4 regions of the Leuconostoc sp. XM4 genome follow, and region 4 is predicted to be linked to each of the others. Evidence: riboswitches for the same ligand, from Rfam matches in the RefSeq annotation. Region 4 holds a riboswitch; each other region holds the start of a gene.
The links. Region 4 has a riboswitch for thiamine pyrophosphate ahead of RHP64_RS04890 (acetylornithine deacetylase). Riboswitches for the same ligand answer to the same signal wherever they lie in the genome.

Region 1: it holds a riboswitch for thiamine pyrophosphate, as region 4 does, so the genes downstream of both, thiM (hydroxyethylthiazole kinase) here and RHP64_RS04890 (acetylornithine deacetylase) in region 4, are expected to answer to the same signal.
Region 2: it holds a riboswitch for thiamine pyrophosphate, as region 4 does, so the genes downstream of both, RHP64_RS07735 (ECF transporter S component) here and RHP64_RS04890 (acetylornithine deacetylase) in region 4, are expected to answer to the same signal.
Region 3: it holds a riboswitch for thiamine pyrophosphate, as region 4 does, so the genes downstream of both, RHP64_RS07265 (nucleoside 2-deoxyribosyltransferase) here and RHP64_RS04890 (acetylornithine deacetylase) in region 4, are expected to answer to the same signal.

Annotation. Positions count from the first base shown of each region.
Region 1 covers NZ_CP134507.1:437,321-440,509, reverse strand. The annotation lists gene thiE (thiamine phosphate synthase) at 1-11, opposite strand, end outside; gene thiD (bifunctional hydroxymethylpyrimidine kinase/phosphomethylpyrimidine kinase) at 4-837, opposite strand; gene thiM (hydroxyethylthiazole kinase) at 830-1,609, opposite strand; TPP riboswitch at 1,754-1,844, opposite strand; gene RHP64_RS02380 (ABC transporter ATP-binding protein) at 1,882-2,595, opposite strand; gene RHP64_RS02375 (ABC transporter ATP-binding protein) at 2,592-3,189, opposite strand, start outside.
Region 2 covers NZ_CP134507.1:1,539,273-1,542,461, forward strand. The annotation lists gene RHP64_RS07730 (ATP-binding cassette domain-containing protein) at 1-610, opposite strand, end outside; gene RHP64_RS07735 (ECF transporter S component) at 624-1,214, opposite strand; TPP riboswitch at 1,337-1,426, opposite strand; TPP riboswitch at 1,559-1,661, shown strand; gene tenA (thiaminase II) at 1,735-2,439, shown strand; gene hisC (histidinol-phosphate transaminase) at 2,527-3,189, opposite strand, start outside.
Region 3 covers NZ_CP134507.1:1,432,362-1,435,550, forward strand. The annotation lists gene RHP64_RS07255 (class I SAM-dependent methyltransferase) at 1-516, opposite strand, end outside; gene RHP64_RS07260 (thymidylate synthase) at 497-1,504, opposite strand; gene RHP64_RS07265 (nucleoside 2-deoxyribosyltransferase) at 1,529-1,999, opposite strand; TPP riboswitch at 2,109-2,216, opposite strand; gene RHP64_RS07270 (phosphoketolase family protein) at 2,595-3,189, shown strand, end outside.
Region 4 covers NZ_CP134507.1:974,836-978,024, forward strand. The annotation lists gene RHP64_RS04880 (NAD(P)-binding oxidoreductase) at 1-166, opposite strand, end outside; gene RHP64_RS04885 (DUF6622 family protein) at 624-1,136, shown strand; TPP riboswitch at 1,280-1,368, shown strand; gene RHP64_RS04890 (acetylornithine deacetylase) at 1,457-2,722, shown strand; gene tenA (thiaminase II) at 2,725-3,189, shown strand, end outside.

The sequences.
Region 1 (3,189 bases), 540 kb from region 4:
GGATCAAACATTTTCTAGTACCTCTGGAAAATGCCTGTCAGTCACTCTTGCCTGGTGATTAAGCGGTCCATGCCCATGCCCAACATCGATACCTTCACGAATGGTAGCATCAACATAAGCTTTTGCATGAATAATAGCCGTTTTCATATCATCTCCCAAAGCTAAACGAGCAGTAATGGCCGCAGAAATTGTATCCCCTGTCCCGTGAGTTCTAATTGTATCTACCCGTGAGCTTTTAAGCCAAAAATGACTACCATCAGCCAATAGAATATAGTCATAAACATCTTTCCCGGAGGCATGCCCACCTTTTAATAATACGTTTTCAACTCCTAATTGTTGTATCTTTGAAGCGGATTGCATCACATCTTCATGGTTAGTAATGTTTGACTCACTTAAGACTTCAGCTTCTGGCATATTAGGCGTAATGAGCGTTGCCAACGGTATCAAACTAGACTTAATAGCAACTATGGCCTCATCACTCAATAAGTGAGCGCCTCCCTTGGCAACCATTACAGGATCTAATACATAGTTACCAAAATCTGCTTGTTGTAAAAATTCAGACACTGATTCTACTGTGGGCACATCACCAAGCATGCCACTTTTTACAGCACTTATTTTTAAGTCATCAGCCACTGATTTTAATTGGGCATGGATCATAGATGGTGAAGTCATCGAAACTTGCTGTACACCCATTGTGTTTTGTGCTGTTAGAGCAACAATAACATTAGCGCCATAAACACCTTGGGCGGCAAACGTCTTTAGATCCGCGCTAACTCCAGCGCCACCACTGCTATCCATACCAGCAATTGTTAGAGCTTGGGGTGTTTTATTAACCATGATTCAGCACACTTTCTTTAATAAAATTTTGAACATCGATATTATCAATAACAAATAATTCATCTAATAATTGATTTGTAAAAGACCCTGGTTGATTCGTTTTTGTAGCGGCTTTTTGTCCAGCAAGTTTGAATGTAGCCATTGCATTCATCACATTAGGAACCTTTAGCCCATCGGCAATGAACGCACCAATTAATGATGATAAGGCATCTCCTGTACCTACAATAGAAGATAATTGTTCAACATTTATATCAAGTGTTTGTGTGTATTGACCATCACTGACAACGTCACAAGCCCCGCTTAGCGCAATCACTGCACCTGTTTTTTTGGCGGCACGCTGTGCAATTTCAATTACGTCACCTTTTCCAGTAGCATCGATACCTTGACTAGCAAAATCAATATCGGCAAACCAAGCAATTTCGGCTGCATTGCCACGAATAACATCAACATGACCAGAGGCTAAAAATTGTGTAATGGCTTTAGACCTAAATGGAACTGATACAGCAACCGGATCTAATACGACTGTCTTGCCTAATTGGTATGCTTCCTGAGAAAGTTTAATAATATCGTTAATTTCTACTTTTTGAAGCGTCCCTGTGTTAATAATCACCGCATTGGCAATTCCGGCTAATTCCTTAAATTCTGCTAGCTCGCGACTCATTAACGGTGAGGCACCAACAACATTAACTACATTAGCTACAAATTGTGGTGTAACAAAATTTGCATAAGTCAGGACAAGAGGTGATTTCGTTCTAATGTCTGTAATATTCATGATTAAATTCCTTTTTTGTTTGGCTTCGTGTTTTTAAACAAATATCTTCATTAATTTTAAAAATTAACATTAATGAATAAAAAAACCGCTAACTATCAGAAAAGATTAGTTAACGGCTAAATAGGCATATTTATACACTAGAATAGTTCATTATTATAATCTTCCTTCGCACGAATTACCGTAATCAGGTTCAATGGGTATCTCTCAGCCAGCTTGGGCACCCCAGATATTTATTTAATTCTACTTCAGTGTACCTGAATCCATATGAATAATCAACCGCCTAAGTATGCTTTGCGCACGTCATCTGATGCAAGTAGCTCTGCTCCCGTACCTGTCATCGTGATCTTTCCACTTTCCAAAACATAGCCGCGATCCGCAATTTTTAGCGCTTGATTCGCATTTTGTTCGATTACTAATACTGTCATTCCTTGTGCATTAACATTTTTAATAATATCAAAAACTTTCTCAATAAATAGCGGTGCCAAGCCCATGGAAGGTTCATCCAACAATAACAATTTTGGTTTTGCCATTAATGCGCGACCCATGGCTAGCATTTGTTGTTCACCACCAGATAAAGTCGCTGCATCTTGATTACGTCTTTCCTTTAAAATTGGAAACTGATCGTAAATAAGTGTGTATTCATCTTTCAAGTTAATACCCTTGCCTCGAGTAAAAGCACCCAACTGTAGGTTTTCTTGAACAGTCATGCCAGAAAACACGCGACGTCCTTCTGGCACTTGAGCAACTCCACTTGAGACAATTCGCTCTGAATTCATAGTCAATATGTTTTGATTTTCAAATAAAATACGTCCCTTAGTGGGTTTTTCTAAGCCCGAAATCGTACGTAAAATTGTAGTTTTCCCAGCGCCATTAGCACCAATTAGTGATACGATTTCGTTATTGTTCACCACAAAGTTAACGTCTTGTACCGCTTTAATGGCACCATAACTTACGTTTAAATTTTCAACTGTCAGTAATGCACTCATTCGTTATTTTCTCCCAAATATGCACGGATCACATCGGCATTTTGCTGTATTTCTAATGGTGTGCCACTGGCTAATAACTTACCGTACTCTAATACATATAATCGCTCACTGACAGCCATAACAAGGTTCATATCATGCTCAATTAAAATAATTGTCATCTTAAATTCTTGTTGAACTTGTTTAATTAAACGTGTTAAATCAGCCGTTTCTTGTGGATTCATACCAGCTGCTGGCTCATCTAAAAATAAGATTTTAGGTTTTGTGGCCAATGCCCGCACAATTTCTAAACGTCGTTGTTGCCCATATGGTAAGTTTGTTGCCAGCGTATCTTGTACCTCCAGCATATCAAAAATACTTAGCAGCTTACGAGCTTCGTTTTTTAGTTGCTCTTCATTTTTATAAAATGAAGGTAAACGAAACAATGAACTGAATACATGTGCCTGAGTACTAGAATTCATAGCAATCATAACATTCTCTAATACTGTTCGACTTTCAAACAAGCGAATATTTTGAAAAGTGCGCGCAACGCCTAATCGAGCACGTTTTGCAGGAGATTGACGATTGACATTAGCTAACTGCTGACCATCAAATAGG
Region 2 (3,189 bases), 560 kb from region 4:
CGTATCCACTTGTGTCATGATCTGAAACTAAAATACCATGTCCTTGATCAACTAATTTTTTTAACAATACTTGTAACTCATGTCGATGCTCTGGATCAACGGCCGCAAAAGGTTCATCCAATAAAATAATTTCTGCACCCATCGCTAATGTTTCAGCTAAAGCAACCTTTTGCAATTCTCCACCTGACAAGTATGAAAGTTCTCGGTGTCGCAGTGATTCAATTCCTACCTCTGATAAAGCAGAATTAATTCTCTTATCAATTTCCTCGGTAGTTAAAGATAAATTTTCTAATGAAAAAATCAATTCATCTTCTACGCGATCCATGGCAAATTGTTGATCTGGATGCTGAAATAGCATGGCAACTTTTTTAGCGCGATGGTTCGCTTTGATTTGAGCAATTGACTGATGGTTCAAAGACACTTCCTGTGACAATTCGCCGCCATATTTAGGATATAACCCAGCTAAGGCAGTCATCAAAGTTGATTTGCCACATCCAGATGAACCAACTAATAATATAAATTGTTCTGGTCTAATCTCCAGTGAAATATCTTCTAAGATAATTTCATCGTCAAATTTAATATCTAAATGATTGGCCTTTAATTCCGTCATACTTTTATTGACCTTATCGGTTTGTTTTTAATAATTTAGACTTCTCTAGCAAGTTGACAATCCAGTAAACTAATAGACCAGCAAAAAATGCAATTGAAATCCAGCGAACAATAAACAACCCAACTAGCATACCAAAATCAAATTGTAGATATCCATCGTGGAACAATGACCAGATGAATGTCACGCATGTTCCAGTAAATGTTGACAAAATCAAACCCATTTTCCAGCTTTTATATCCTGTCAAAGTAAAACCAAGCTCTGATCCGATACCTTGAATAAGTCCAGAAATTAGTGTTGCAACACCCCAATAGCCGCCCAACAAGGCTTCTCCAGTGGCGCCAAGCAATTCACCTATTAATCCCGCACCAACACGTTTCAATAAATAACTAGCCAATGGGGCTGCCATCATCCATGGCCCAATAGTGATTGCAATGGTGTATTGGTGTAACCCAAGCGGAACTAAGACTGCATCAAGTGCTGTGTACACTGGATCCATAATAAAATAAATCACACCAAAGGCGATACCAATCAACGCCATTAAAATGACTTCTCGCAAAGACCATTTCCCTTTTGATCCCGCTGTTACTGTTTCTACTTGTTCCATAAACATCTCTCCTCTTGTTTCGAGGCTGTATGTTTCGATAAAATACCTTTTATAGTATAAGTGTCTATACAAAAAGCCACCAACCACAAAAGAATTTAGTGATTGATGGCATCAAAAAGACATCTTAATCTAACTTATTCTTCCTTCGCAGGTATTAACCTGACAGGTTCAATGGGTATTATCTCAACCTTACGGTACCCCAGATAAAATATTAACTTCGTGAATTAGTATAACCCATTCTAATTTTAAATGCAAAGAAATTTTCTAGCCCATTAGCTACACCATAAAACCATTTGCAATTTTAATTTTTCAATGCTATGCTAATCTCATTAAAAAAAATATATGCTGTCCACTAGGGGTGCCTTCTTGGCTGAGATGATATTACTTATCAATCCCTTCGAACCTGATCTAGTCAATACTAGCGTAGGAAAGTGGTATTCTTTTTACAAAAGATACTCTTTTTTGCCTATAGTCAAGAGAGAGTTTTTTTGTTGGACATGTAAAGATTTTAGGAGAAATTATGTTTTCAGAAGAATTGCGCACCCAAGCTGCACCAATTATGACAGCCATTCATGATCACGCATTTGTTCGTGGCATTGCGGACGGTTACGTTCCCCGAGAAGCTTTGATTTTTTACGTTGAACAAGATTTCCAATATCTTAGTGAATTTATCAAAATTTATGCCAATGCCATTACAAAATTAACTGATCGTAATGAAATGAAATTTTTTGCTGATTCAATTGATTTCATTTTAAATAGCGAAATTCATCCCCATCATGTTTTTTGTGACGTTGCCGGCGTCGAATATGAAACATTGCAACACGCCACGCCAACACCTAAAGCATATCTATACGAATCACATATGTATCGTGCGGCTGACACCGGCTCCTTATTAAATATTCTAGCTGCTTTTCAGGCGTGCCCTTGGACCTATAATGAAATTGCAAAAAAACAAGTTCAGGAGAAAGCGAACACAAATGATAACCCATTCAAAAGCTGGATTGATTTTTATGATAATACAGATGATGATTCGGAAGTTTCACTATCTGACAAAATCTTTGAATGGATAGATCGCTTGGCAGAAAATGCAACAACTCAACAACGCCAACAGGCCACACAGTTTTTTCTTAAAAGTTGTGAATTAGAATGGCAGTTCTGGGAACAAGCCTACCACCAAGAAGACTGGCGCTTCAAAGATGTATTAAATCAGGCAAACACTTTGTAAGGCTATTGATGTAAAGAAGTGAAATTTAATAACACAAAAATGTTGCGTCGTTATTTAATGACGCAACATTTTTGTGTATCCGTGAATTTATTTGTTTGTAGCTTTCAAAAAAGCTAATTTTAATTCAGCATTGTCTTCTGGTGTACCTAACGCAATACGAATCCACTCAGGATTAAGTCGATCGTTGACTTGGAAACCTTGTTCTAATAATTTTTGACCAACTTTTTTCGTTTCGCCAACCTTTATCCAAATAAAATTAGCCTGTGATTCATAAAACTTAAACTTATTTTTAGTCAAAAAATCTTGGAACTTTTGGCGCTCTACTTGAAAACGTTGGACATTTTTCTGCAAGTACTCTTGATCTAATACAGCAGCCGTGCCACCAACAATCTGATAGGTTGATAAATTATACGGTAAACGAACTGCTTGCATCGCACTATAAAGGGGATCTTGCATAATGCCATATCCAACACGTAAATTAGCTAGACCGTATGCCTTTGATAAGGTACGTAGCACAACCAAGTTTGTGTACTCAGCTACCAAAGGTGCCACGGTAGCATCAGGTTCATCTACAAAATCATAGTAGGCTTCGTCCACTACTAACGTAATATTTGCTGGCAGCTTGTCCAAAAAGCGCTTAATGGAGCTGGTTGTTTCGAATACCCCTGTTGGATTGTTGGGGTTAGCTATCCATACCATAGCAGTTTTATCATCAATAGCATCTAAAATCGCATCAAAATCAACATGCCC
Region 3 (3,189 bases), 460 kb from region 4:
ACGTTCTTCACCATAACTATAAGATTTCCCCGGTTCACCATTTTGAAAAGTTGAAAATGGTACACCCGTGGTATTTGGATTAGTATCTAAAATGATGAAGTGACTGTTTGGTCGCAATGTTCGATAAATTTCCCTCATAATCTTTAAAATTCGTTGTTCAGACTGATTGTTAATAAAAACATAGCACGCAATCGCACCATCTACTGAATTATCAGAGATAAAATCTAAATTATCTTTTTTAACAATTTTATAATCAATTTGCTGATGCTTACGCTCTCTTTTCGCAATTTCAATCATTTTAGCAGACTCGTCAACCGCAACTATATCGGCTGATAGTTGGTTTGCTAAACGCAGCGAAACTTTTCCAGGGCCACATCCATAGTCTAATATTTTCTTTGCTTGAGTCGATTTCAAAATCGACAAAACAAAATTATATCCCAAAACCTGTTCTAATACGTCATTATAGTCGTTAAACTGATTAGCCACGACTTCATCCTTAAATAAATTTTCTGTCATTGGACACCATCCCCCTACTCATTTTCGTTGGCCATCTATTCAGCAAAAGATGTTGATATACTGGCAAAAGATGGTCAAATAACACCTGGTCTACTTCCTCGTGATAATAAATCATTTGGTAAATACTAAATAAGGCCAATATTTGTTGCCAATACGACGATAACTCAGTCTGTTGAATGTCCACCCAATTCATTGTTAGTTCTTTTTTTCTTAATTTTTCTTCATAATGCATTAGCTCATGTACCATCGCCCAATTATTTCCTTGCGGCATTTTAGGAGAGATAAATGTTTGATCATTTGATTCATTGAGCACATGCGTCACCCACTGATTATCAGGTTCATAAATATGCATTGTGCCCACGCTATGGTAATATTTTCCAACTTTAAGATTCAACTCTCGTGCCATAAATTCTTGGATAAAGGTGAATGAAAAAATATCACTTACTATGCCTCGAAACGCATCATTTGCTCGCATGTAAGCCACCATATTAAGTTGGTTATTTCTAATTAAGAACTGCAATCCCAATGTGCAAGATACATCTAAATTTTGATTAATTGTTAATTCGTGCGCATCAAATATTTGGATTACCGCTCGTTTCGAATCAGCATCATTTAGCAGTTCTTGTTTAACGTTCTGCCATTGATTTAGGTTTTGTTCCCCAAAATGAAACAGCTTTTTGCCGTATGCCGTACCGGTTAGTATTTGCCCGTCCATTGAATAATCAGGCATTCGTTTATTGTAATAGCTGATGTAAGACAAGCTATTGTTTCCTGTTAGATACCACAATGCCTCCGCAAAATTAAAGATAATATTTGTTTTTCTCGTTTGGCTATATACAATTCTCTGTACGGGATTTTCAATTTTAAAATTAACACCTAATTTTTCCCGACTACTAAATCCTCTGGGCTCATTGAAAAATTCTGCATGATGATATATTTCATTTAGTTCGGCTATATAGGCATCATCAAAGGTTTCATATGTTGTCATTTAACTCAACTCCCTCATTCAACGCTACTTTGACAATACTTTATTGTGTTGTAGATAATTGTCTATCACATTACTTATTTGTGAAAGGCAACTATTCATATTTTCGTAATAGATATACTCTACGTCCCCAATTACACCAAGACCACGTATCAAATATGCATAGTCAACATCATTCTTTAAAAGCAAAATAATCTTTTTATGAAATGCTGACGCCCAGCCAATTTCAATATGGGTACCTGGTGATGCTGGGCTACCCGGAAAAGCCATTAAAACATCACAATTTTTTATGGAATTAAAATCAGCATCTGTACATTGAGTAGGGGTCATCATTTCTAATCCCCAATTCTCTCGTTTGTGCGCATTATCCACAAACATTCCTTTATCTTCTAACACTTGCATTACTTGCTGCAGTGCCTGTGTAGTTTCCGTATTGACTCGATTGTTTTGATTCAAAAGTTGTTTGAAAGGTGCCGCCAAAAAAACACGTTGATTCACAAAATTGCCTCCTAAATTTTCAACACATAGAAAAAGAGCGTTTGCAATAATAACAGTTATATTGCAAACGCTCTTAGATATAGTATGGCTGTTTATATGATTGCAAAAAAATCATATATTCATACTTTCCTACGCTGCTTGCTACAGATCAGGTTCAAAGGGTTCAAAGATTATCTCTTCTCTCTCAGCTTTTTTAAAAGCACCCCTAGTATGTTAATTAATCGACTAATAACAAAATCGAGTGTAACACACTTGTTCAGAAGTATGCAAACAAATTATTTTATCAAATAGTAATGTTAAGACGCTAATTCCCGTTATGACGCGATTATAACCATAAAAGTCAATACCAATACATTAATTGGGTCGTACCAATTAATGTATTGGTATTGACTTTTCAAAAAACAACCTTTACGATGAATATGTAAAAACACGGCTTGATAATGAATTGGTGTTCGCCAGGTTCAGATTAATTATCAATTTATTTCTGAACTTTTCACTATACTTTGCAAAGTTAATTTTATATCTTGCAATATTTTTTACGCAATCGTAGCATGCACTTTGTGTATGCATTGTCACAAATTGGAGGAAGTATCAAATGAATATCGATTCAACAGATTACCTGAACAATTTAGATGCCTACTGGCGAGCTACCAATTATTTGTCAGTTGGACAACTCTATTTGTTAGATAACCCATTGCTTAAGGAAAAGTTAACGGCAGAACAAGTTAAAATTCACCCAATCGGGCACTGGGGCACGATTCCTAGTCAAAACTTTATTTATGCCCATTTAAATCGTGCTATTAATAAATTTAATTTGAATATGTTTTACATTGAGGGGCCTGGCCATGGCGGACAAGTAATGATTTCAAATGCTTATCTTGATGGTAGTTATACCGAAGCATTTCCAGAAATCACACAGGATGAAGCGGGTATGCAGAAAATGTTTAAGCGTTTCTCTTTCCCCGGTGGCGTTGCTTCACATGCTGATCCTAAAGTACCTGGATCGATTCATGAAGGTGGTGCTTTAGGCTATTCTATCTTGCACGGTGCTGGTGCTGTATTGGATAATCCAGACCTCATTGCTGCGGTTGTTGTTGGCGATGGTGAAGCAGAAACAGCACCCCTAGCCACTTCATGGCATGTTAATAAATTTTTGAATCCTAAAAATGATGGTACTGTATTACCAATTT
Region 4 (3,189 bases):
TTTCAATATCATCATGTAAATCAAAATTGATCGCAGTGATATTTTTGTGTTTCATTGTCCTTTCGGGGTTTCGTGATCCAGCTATGATTTCGTGATGTTGATTAATCAGGTGCTTGATTAACTCTTGACCAACACGACCATTAGCACCAATAACAAATATTTTCATTTTTTATTTCCTCAAATTAGGCTCATTTTTGAACATACCTTACTATATGTGAGTTTAACATAATTTATATTTTTGTGTTGCTAAGCACTTTCATTTAGAAAATGAATAACTGGCTTAAGAATTAAATACGGTGTTCACTTTTGAAAGAACGATAAAAAGATTTTGTGAATGATTTTTGAGGACGAGACAATTGTATAATCCTTTGACTTTCCCCTCCAGATAGATGATGATTTTTTCCCTTACATATAAATGGTCACCACTTACATTTACACACTGACCCGTCGTCAAGTATTTTTACCTCTTGTCGTAATTCTTATCTCAACAGTTATATTTTTCAGTATGATATTGAGTGTTGAAAGATATTTCTAATGTAGAAATTTTGTTGATCCGGTTTGTTTGTTGTGTAAATTGTCATTTCACACTAACCAAAATTTATGTAAAGAAGGGAAGTATCATCATGGCTGATATACTAAAATTTATTTTCGAAATCATTAACAACACACCGTTCTGGGTATGGGTTGTTTTAATTATACTAATTAAACGAGGTACGTCATTAATAAATGACAGTCCTGCTTCTATTGGAAGATCAATCATAATGCCTTTTATTTTCGTTATTTGGGGTCTAAATACAGTAGTAAACAAATTTGCTTCTCCAAATACTTTGCTGAGTTTTTACCTGGTGGCATTGATTTTAGGATTTTTGTTCAGTTACTTACTTTATATGCGACGATCTTTTTATGTTGAAGATGGCCAATTAATTCAGGAGGGTAGTACCTTACCTTTAGTTATTATGCTAACCAATTTTCTAGTAAAATATATTCTAAACGTTATTCTCGCTATCCATCCAGTACTTTACACTCAGATGAATTTCAACATTTTTTATGGTATTGTTTCTGGGTTCACAGTTGGATTATTCTTTGGCGGCATTTATAAAACGCTTACGGCAAAGAAACAATTTTTGAAGTCATAGTGAAAGGAGATATTCCAGTTCCCAAGATCATGCTCAATTACACCATCGTAACCGTAAAACATAAACAAAGGTTCATGTAAGTAATTACGCGTGTCTTTTGACAGAGGTTTCAAAATAAGATATACTCGGTTAATAATTGAATAGTAAATAACTAGGGGCGCCAATTGGCTGAGAAGAACCCTTTGAACCTGAGATGGATAATGCCAGCGGAGGAAAGTGAATTGTGTGATGCAACAGTAACTTGTTAGCAATACATATTTAAAGCAATTTTTGAGCACTTTTGTCCGCTGACAAAAGTGCTTTTTTTGTGGAGGTAAAGCATGGATTTAACAAAAGTTACTCAACAAATTGCGTCGCAGCAAGATGATTTATTAGAATTGGTAAAGCAGTTGGTTGCTTTTGAGACCCCAGCGCCACCAGCGCGTAACACACGTGAGGCTCAAAATTTTGTTGCTGACTACTTACGGCCTTTAGGATTTGATATTGATCAATGGGCATTATATGACAACGATGACATTGTGGTTGGAACCAAAAACGGTGATTCGACATATCAGAGCTTGATTATTAATGGACATATTGACGTTGCCTCGTTAAACCCTGATGAGCAATGGTCTTTTTCACCTTTTGAGACTGTTATTCAGGATGATCGATTAATTGGTCGTGGTGTATCAGATATGAAGGGTGGACTAGCAGCGGCATTGTTCGCCTTAAAAACTTTACATGACCAAAACATTTCTTTACCAGGGAAAGTATTATTTGAATCCGTTATTGGTGAGGAAGTTGGTGAAGCTGGCACAAAATCAACCATTGATCATGGTTATACAGCAGACTTTGCACTCGTAACAGACTCAAGTGACTTAGAGGTTCAAGGGCAAGGCGGTGTTATCACGGGATGGATAACAATTAAAAGTGATCAAACGTATCACGATGGCTTACGTCGTAAAATGATTCATGCTGGTGGTGGTTTGCGAGCAGCAAGCGCTATTGAGAAGATGGCCAAGATAATTATTGGTTTACAAGAGCTAGAACGTGACTGGGCAATAAATAAGGTGTACCCAGGGTTTCCTGCTGGTACAAATACGATTAATCCAGCAGTGATTGAGGGTGGACGACATGCAGCCTTCGTAGCAGATGAAGCGCGTTTATGGATAACAGTCCATTTTTATCCCAATGAAACCTATCAATCTGTCACTAAAGAAATTGAATCCTTTGTAACTCGTTTAGCGCAAGCCGATCCATGGTTACAAAATCACTTACCTATTTTTGAATGGGGTGGGACTTCTATGATTGAAGATCGAGGTGAAATTTTCCCAGCACTAGAAATAGATGAAAACCACGCTGCAGTTCAATCACTATTAAAGTCACACCAGATTACATTTGGAACTAGGACTAACATCTCTTTTTCGACCAGTGTCACTGATGGTGGCTGGTTTGGTGATGCGCACATTCCGGCTGCCATTTATGGTCCGGGTGATTTAAATAATGCGCATGCTGTTGATGAAAGCATTTCAATTGAGCGTTTGGTGCGGTACAGTCAATCTTTAGCACATTTTATTGCGGAGTGGACACATACTAAAAAGGAGTAATAATGGTATTTAGTCAAGAAATTCTTACAGAACTTAGCGATGTTTGGCAAGCTAATTTAAAACATCCATTTGTTCAAGAAATTGGTGAGGGTACTTTACCCGTGGAGAAATTTAAATATTATATGATACAAGATTATGTTTATCTTATTCATTATGCCAAGATATTTGCTCTAGGTGCGCTTAAAAGTACAGACCTAGAGAGCATGACGCAATTTTCAACGATTCTTCATTCAACCTTAACGGATGAAATGGCGCTTCATCGGCAATATGCTGCCCAATTTAACATTAGTGAGGAAACTTTGGCATCAGCACAGCCAGCCCCAACAACTTTGGCGTATACAAATTATTTATTGTCAGTTTCTCAAACTGGCGGACAAGCAGAACTCTTGGCAGCATTGTTGCCTTGTATGTGGGGCTATGAAGCAATTGGCAAAAGCTTATCTCACTCGCCAGGTTCCAAACACGTA